2 linked regions of the Latilactobacillus sakei subsp. sakei DSM 20017 = JCM 1157 genome follow. The protein of the gene in region 2 binds, or shares a complex with, the protein of the main gene of each other region. Links are inferred from orthologs where the notes say so. Each region holds a gene or a part of one and is shown on either strand. Other genes may lie near its edges.

Region 1 (2,904 bases), 1.0 Mb from region 2 along the record:
TTGAAGGATGCGACGGTTTCAGAAGCCAAAGCTAAGTTATTAGCCGTTCTGGCCGAATTATTTGATCCAGAAGAAGCGGAAGAAAACGCAACTAACGATTAATTAAAAAGGTGGTAAACGTAATGAAAGTTATTTTTTTAGAAGACGTACGCGGTAAAGGTAAAAAGGGCCAAGTGAAAGACGTGCCAGATGGTTACGCACAAAACTTCTTAATTAAAAACGGTAAGGCTAAACCAGCGACGACGGCCGCTGTCAGTGCTTTAAAAGGCCAACAACACGCTGAAGCTAAGAATGCCGCTGCTGAATTAGCAGAAGCTAAGGTTTTAAAGACGAAGATTGAAGACGATAAAACAATCGTTGAAGTGAAGTCTAAAGCTGGCGAAGACAGTCGTTTATTCGGTTCAATTCCAAGCAAACAAATCGCACAAGCCTTAGAACAACAATACAAAATCAAAGTTGATAAACGTAAAATTGATTTACCAGAACCAATCAAAGCGCTTGGTTATCGCAATGTTGACGTCCGGATTCACCCAGATGTAACAGCGACAATCCGGGTGCACATCGTCGCAGAATAAATTTTTTAATTATCCAAAAGACCGTGATTGCAATCAAAGTCACGGTCTTTTATTATGGTGACAGGTTGTATCTGGAGAGAAATTTAAGTAAACTAGATGCAATAACGCAAACAAGCCAAAAGGAGATAAAATGGTGAATAATGAACTAATCGAACATACGCCACCGCAGAATAATGAAGCGGAACAGGCGGTTTTAGGCGCTGTTTTCATTAATAGCGACGCATTAGTTGAAGCGATGGAATACGTGACTGCCGATGATTTCTATCGTAAGGCGCACCGCCTAATCTTCGAAACGATGGTTGAACTAAATGAACGGGGAGAAGGCATTGATGCGGTGACGATCAAGAGTGAACTTGATGCCCGCAATCAATTGGAAGATATCGGCGGGATTGGCTATTTGGCTGAATTAGCCGATGCAGTGCCAACCGCAGCCAACGTGGTTTATTACGCGAAGATTGTCTCTGAAAAAGCGATGCTTAGACGCTTAATTCAAACGGCACAAAATATTGTCGCCAAGGGTTACGCGCAAGACGAAGATGTAACGGATATTTTGGATACGGCTGAACAAGAAATCATGGCGGTTTCTGAACAGCAAAATAAAGCCGGCTTCAAGTCAATTTCAGACGTCCTAACCACGTCGATTGAACATATCGATAAGCTCTATCAAGAAGAAGAAAGTATTACCGGTCTTTCAACGGGCTATCCAGACCTCGATAAGATTACGGCTGGGTTGCATGAAGATGAATTGATCATCTTAGCGGCTCGTCCTGGGGTTGGGAAGACCGCCTTTGTCTTGAATATCGCACAAAATATCGGCAAAATGACTAACGAAAACGTCGCTATTTTTAGTTTGGAAATGGGTGCCGAACAACTGGTTAACCGGATGTTGTGTGCAGAAGGCAGTATTGATGCCAACCATTTAAGAACCGGTCAATTAGAAGAATCAGAATGGCAAAATCTGATTATTGCGATGGGCAGTTTGTCGAAAGCCAATATTTATATCGATGATACACCCGGCGTGAAAATGGCTGAAATTCGGGCTAAATGTCGGCGTTTAGCGAAGGAAAAAGATGGTATTGGCCTAATCGTGGTCGATTACTTGCAATTGATTGAAGGTTCCGGTCAAGAAAACCGGCAACAAGAAGTTTCAGCAATCTCTCGGCAATTGAAAAAGTTAGCGAAGGAATTACGGGTTCCCGTAATTGCCTTATCACAACTTTCTCGTGGCGTGGAACAACGTCAGGATAAACGACCAGTATTATCTGATATTCGTGAATCAGGATCAATCGAACAAGATGCCGATATCGTGGCTTTCTTGTATCGTGATGATTATTATCGTGATGAACCAGGTGAAGACGGCGAGGATGGTGGCAGCCAACCAGCACCAGATCCGGAAAATGCGGATGTCGGTGAGGTCGAAGTAATTATCGAAAAAAACCGGGCCGGCGCACGGGGCACGGTAAAGCTGTTATTCGTTAAAACCTATAATAAGTTCTCGTCAATATCGTATTCGCAAGGTGAATACTAATTTAAGAGTGCGTTTGAAACGGTTTGACTTTGAGCATTAGCACAGCCCGGTGAATAACTGCTGCAGGCAGTTGTTTGACGAGTGACGCTAAGCGCAAAAGTCAGTTTCAAAAAGCGCGTTTAAATCAAGAGTGCGTTTCAGGCGTTTATATTGTGAAGGCTTAACCTAGTACCGTGAATAAGCGACGCAGTCGATTGTTTGCGGGACGTAGTTAACCGCAACAATATGCCTGAAAAAGCACGTTTAGATCAAGAGTGCGTCGTAACCCTCAGGATATGACTTGTAAAACACGTTTAAACGAAAAAAGCGTCAGACAAAAATTAATTTGTCTGACGCTTTTTATGTGCTTATTGTTGATGTTTTGCTTCAATTAACGAGCGGTAGTTAACAAGGAGGTTTAAGATCACCGCTGTTAAACTGCCGACAACTAAGCCGTTACCCAGAATGGTTTGGACACTAGCTGGTAAAGCTTGTAGTAGGGTTGGGTGAATGGCAATCCCAAGGCCCATACCGATTGAAAGGGTTGCGACTAAGAGGTTACGGTTGTCTTCAAGATCAACCTTGTGGAGCATTTTAATCCCTTGAATCCCAACAATCCCAAACATGACGACCATTGCACCCCCTAAAACTGAGGTTGGAATAATCGTGGCAACCGCACCAATCTTAGGTAAGAGACCCAAGAAGATGAGGAAGAAAGCTGAATAGTAAACAGGTTTCTTTGTTTTGATGCCTGATAATTGCACAATCCCAACGTTTTGAGAGAAGGTTGAATAAGGGAAGGTATTGAACAAGCCACCTAAG
Region 2 (4,600 bases):
TTCGCCCAATTCACTGGATTATTGCGCTATTAGATGATGAAGTTATCGACTTTAGTATTCTAAACGTCACAACTGGCCGCACAACGCAAGGGCACCGTTTCTTAGGCCAAGAAGTGACTTTGGCTAAAGCAACTGACTATGAAGCAGCCCTTGAAGCCCAATTCGTGATTGCTGATGAAGCTAAACGCCAAAACTTAATTCAAACGCAAATTGAAAAAATGGCGCAAGAAAACGACTGGCAAGTTGATTTAGATGCTAACTTATTAGAAGAAGTGACGAACTTAGTTGAATGGCCAACCGCTTTTTACGGTCAATTTGATGCTAAATACCTTGAAATTCCAGAAGAAGTGCTCATTACTTCAATGAAGGATAACCAACGTTACTTCTATGCACGGAGCCAAGCTGGTGATTTATTACCAGTCTTTATCGGCGTTCGTAATGGGAACGACGCTTTCATGGAAAACGTGATCGCAGGGAACGAAAAAGTCCTCACAGCGCGTTTAGAAGATGCTGATTTCTTCTACCATGAAGATCAAAAAGTAACCATCGCTGAAAACGTCGCTAAGTTACAAAACGTTTCTTTCCACGATAAAATTGGGAGCCTTGCTGAAAAGATGACCCGTGTTGGTTTAATCGCTCAATTCTTAGGTCAAAAATTCGGTTTATCTGAAGCTGAATTAGTTGATTTACAACGTGCTAGCGACATCTATAAATTCGATTTAGTAACCGGCATGGTCGGCGAATTTGCTGAATTACAAGGTGTGATGGGTGAAAAATACGCGCTATTACAAGGCGAAACACCTGCTGTTGCGACTGCTGTTCGTGAACATTACATGCCAATCAGTGCAGAAGGCGCCTTACCTGCAACGAAAGTCGGTGCTGTTTTAGCAATTGCTGATAAGTTCGATAGTATGGCTGATTTCTTCGCTGTTGGGATGATTCCAAGTGGTTCAAACGATCCATACGCATTGCGTCGTCAAGCTTACGGGATTGTCCGGATTTTAGAAAACCAAGACTGGCACTTCCCAATGGCTGATTTCCAAGCAGCTATGAGCGACATTGTTAAACAACAAGCTAATTTCGATCTAGATTGGTCAGCCAATGCAGCTGCCATCAGCGATTTCTTAACGGATCGTGTTCGTCAACGCTTTAACGGGATGCGTCCTAAGGTTCGTCGAGACATCGTCGACGCTGTCTTGAAAAACCGAGGGCAAGACCCAGTTGTGATGTTTGAAGCCGCTAAAGTGCTCTCAGCACATCAAGATGATGCTGATTTCAAAGCAACAATTGAAGCGATCACGCGTGTCTTACGTTTAGCTGAAAAAGTTGACTTTGAAACAACTGATTTAACGGTTAATCCATCGTTATTTGAAAACGATGCTGAAAAAGCACTTTATACAGCAGTCGAAGACTTACGTGGCGCAACAGCGACAAATACGTTAGCTGAAAATTATGCCGCGTTACAAACACTACGACTATTAATTGAAGCTTACTTCGATGCCACAATGGTAATGGCTGAAGATGAAGCCGTTCGTCGTAATCGTTTGACACAACTCATGATTATCGCTCAAATCGCGCTTAGCTTAGGCGATTTAAACGAATTGATTGTTAAATAAGCAATTCAAAAGGGGATAATAAACATGTTACAAATGAAACGGGTTTATGAAGCAGCCGCCGATTCTGACGGTTATCGGATCTTGGTTGATCGAATTTGGCCACGGGGGATTTCAAAAGAACGCGCCGAAATTGAGACGTGGGCTAAAGAAATTACACCCACCACTGACTTACGGAAGTGGTTTGGTCATGAACCAGCTAAGTTTCCCGTTTTTAAAGAAAAGTATCTTGCTGAAATTGCTACCAACCCGGATTGGCCAGAATTCTGTCACTTAGTGCAGCATCAATTAGCGCTTGGTGATGTGACGCTCGTCTATGCGGCTAAAGATCCGCAATATAACCATGTTGTGATTTTAATGGCACTTTTAAAAAAGACGCTTGACAAGTAATAAAAATGTTTGTTATATTTATTTGCAACTACACCTAAATGGTGCTATGATATATAGTGTATTTTTGTGCTGATAATCCTAAGAGTCGCATTTCATTGTGAGGTGCGGCTTTTACAGTCTTAGTACAAATTGAAGTGAATTGTGAGGTGAGACCAATGGCGGGTAAGATTCCGAACGAAGTCATCGATGAGATTCGGAGCCAGACTAATATTGTTGATGTTGTTGGTCAATACGTTCAACTCAAGAAAGCCGGCAAGAACTTATTTGGGGTTTGTCCTTTTCATGATGAGAAGACACCATCATTTTCTGTGAGTGAAGAGAAACAGATTTTCCATTGTTTTTCTTGCGGTCGCGGGGGGAACGTCTTCAAGTTCTTGATGGAATTGGAACAAATTAGTTTTCCAGAAGCACTGACGAAGGTCGCAGATTTTGCTGGAGTGACATTGGCGGATAGTTATAAGCCAACTGCTGTTCATCGCGAATCAAGCGAGGTTACGCAGTTTAAGCAACTCTATCAACAAGCCAACGAACTGTTTAAACATATTTTAACTAGTACGGTGGCTGGGCAACTAGCGCTTGATTATTTACACGAACGACAGATGACCGATGCGTTAATTGAGACCTTTAGTATTGGTTATTTACCGGATCAATCGGATCTATTGTTGACGTTTTTCCAGAATAAGGATATTCCTTATCAGGTATTGCGCCAATCCGGATTGTTTATTGAAACACAAACGGGTAAGTTACACGATCGTTTTTCTGGGCGGGTAATGTTCCCAATTCGAAATGCGCAGGGTGAGGTCATCGCCTTTTCCGGGCGGGTTTTAACCAAACAGCCGGATCAACCAAAATATTTAAATAGCCCTGAAACCGTGATTTTTAATAAGCGGAAAGTACTGTTTAACTATGATTTGGCTAAACAAACCATTCATCAATCCAAAAAAGTTTATCTTTTTGAAGGCTTTATGGATGTGATTGCGGCCTATTCGGCGGATGTCGTCAACGGTGTCGCGTCAATGGGGACGAGTTTGACCACCGAGCAGTTGAACCTATTGGCACAACAAGCGCAGGAATTAGTGGTGTGTTATGATGGGGATCAACCCGGGATTGAAGCGATGAAACGGGCGATTAACCTATTGCAACAGCATACGACACTTGAATTGAGCGTCGTCGTCTTACCAGGCGGCGTCGATCCGGATGAGTACGTCCGTCAATATGGTGGTCCGCAATTTAAGGAAACCTTGCAAAATGGAACGGAAACGCCCATTGCGTTTGAATTGCGTTACTTGAAACAAGGGTTAAACCTCGATAACGAGAAGGACCAGCTTGATTACGTACAACAAGCATTAGAAGTTGTGGCGCGTGTTGAGTCGCCTTTAGCAATCGAAGTTTACTTGAAACAGGTCGAAGCCGATAGCGGGATTACGCTGGATACATTGAAGCGGCAGTTACAAACGGTGCGGGTTAAACATGCCACGCAAGTCCCCATCAATCAGGTGGGACAACCGGAAGCACCGCCATACTTTAATGATTTTCAGGCGCCACCGCTACCGCCAGAAGAAATGGCTGGGGCTTTTGGCGATCCACGGACGATTGCGCCCAAGCGACAACCTAAACGGTTAACGCGGATTGAGCATGCTGAGCAAGAAATTTTGCACATGCTGATTCATAACGAAGATGTGCGTTTACAACTCGAAAATAATGCAGACTTTAGCTTTGTGCACACCCCGTATCAACTCTTATATGAGTTATGGCGGTCCTTCATCGCAGAAGGGCAACCGGCTGATATAGCGGGTTTCACGAGTTATATTCCAGATGACTTGCAGGAACTAGTCGTTCAGATTGATCTTCTTGATTTACCTGAAGAGGCTAATCAAGAAGCGTTGAACGATTGTTTGGCGGTCATCGGGCAAAATTCGATTCAGGAACGTTTAAAAGAAGCAAAAATCGCCTTAAAAGAGGCAACTAAATTAGGCAATCATAGTGAGGAACTACGGTTAACTAATGAAGTGATACAACTTGTTTCGCAAATGAAATGAGATATTAACTAGGAGGTTTCTGAATGGCTGACAATAAAAAAGCTGATACGAAGAAATTAGACACTGCGGTTAAGGCCTTAATTAAGGAATACAAACCCAAAAAAGAAATCACCAATGATGAATTAGTGGCAAAAATCGTTAAACCATTTGCACTTGAAGCAGATGAAATCAACGAATTAATGCAACAAGTGGAAGATCACGGGATTGGGATCGTCGATGAAGACGGGAATCCAAGTGCTGCCACATTAAAAAAAGAAAAAGTTTCTGCTAAAGAATTAAAAGATATGTCTGCACCAACTGGGATCAAAATCAATGATCCTGTTCAGATGTATCTTAAGGAAATCGGACGTGTTTCTCTTTTAAATGCGCAACAAGAAGTTGACTTGGCCTTGAGAATCGAACAAGGTGATCAAGAAGCTAAACAACGTCTTGCCGAAGCTAACTTACGTTTGGTGGTCTCAATCGCTAAACGGTACGTCGGCCGTGGCATGCAATTCTTGGATTTAATCCAAGAAGGGAACATGGGCTTAATGAAGGCTGTTGAAAAATTTGATCATC

The links. The genes of interacting proteins can lie anywhere in the genome.
Region 1: the proteins of dnaG (region 2) and dnaB are in contact, whole or in part, in a crystal structure (PDB 2R6A), measured with the Geobacillus stearothermophilus proteins. The link is inferred for Latilactobacillus sakei subsp. sakei DSM 20017 = JCM 1157 from one-to-one orthologs. Residues at the interface, in WP_049624496.1 of Geobacillus stearothermophilus: Lys456, Leu457, Leu458, Pro459, Ala460, Asn463, Ala464, Leu467, Leu535, Leu536, Ile537, Ala538, Gln544, Glu545, Asp548, Tyr549, His552; in WP_033016901.1 of Geobacillus stearothermophilus: Ser13, Glu15, Ala16, Gln18, Glu91, Leu92, Asp94, Ala95, Val96, Pro97, Thr98, Ala99, Ala100, Asn101, Tyr104, Tyr105, Ile108.

Annotation. Positions count from the first base shown.
Region 1 is NZ_AP017929.1:543,634-546,537, reverse strand. It holds dnaB (replicative DNA helicase), read left to right. Parts: upstream 1-705; coding sequence 706-2,103; downstream 2,104-2,904. Other genes in the region: LEUCM_RS02710 (nucleobase:cation symporter-2 family protein), read right to left, coding at 2,451-2,904; rplI (50S ribosomal protein L9), read left to right, coding at 123-575; LEUCM_RS02725 (DHH family phosphoesterase), read left to right, coding at 1-102. UniProt on the Escherichia coli protein: The main replicative DNA helicase, it participates in initiation and elongation during chromosome replication. Travels ahead of the DNA replisome, separating dsDNA into templates for DNA synthesis.
Region 2 is NZ_AP017929.1:1,555,438-1,560,037, reverse strand. What follows is about bases 1,668-4,600. They hold dnaG (DNA primase), read left to right. Parts: upstream 1,668-2,158; coding sequence 2,159-4,042; downstream 4,043-4,600. Other genes in these bases: rpoD (RNA polymerase sigma factor RpoD), read left to right, coding at 4,066-4,600; LEUCM_RS07770 (DUF488 domain-containing protein), read left to right, coding at 1,668-2,003. Also shown: glyS (glycine--tRNA ligase subunit beta), read left to right, coding at 1-1,616; more of LEUCM_RS07770, read left to right, coding at 1,641-1,667. UniProt on the Escherichia coli protein: RNA polymerase that catalyzes the synthesis of short RNA molecules used as primers for DNA polymerase during DNA replication.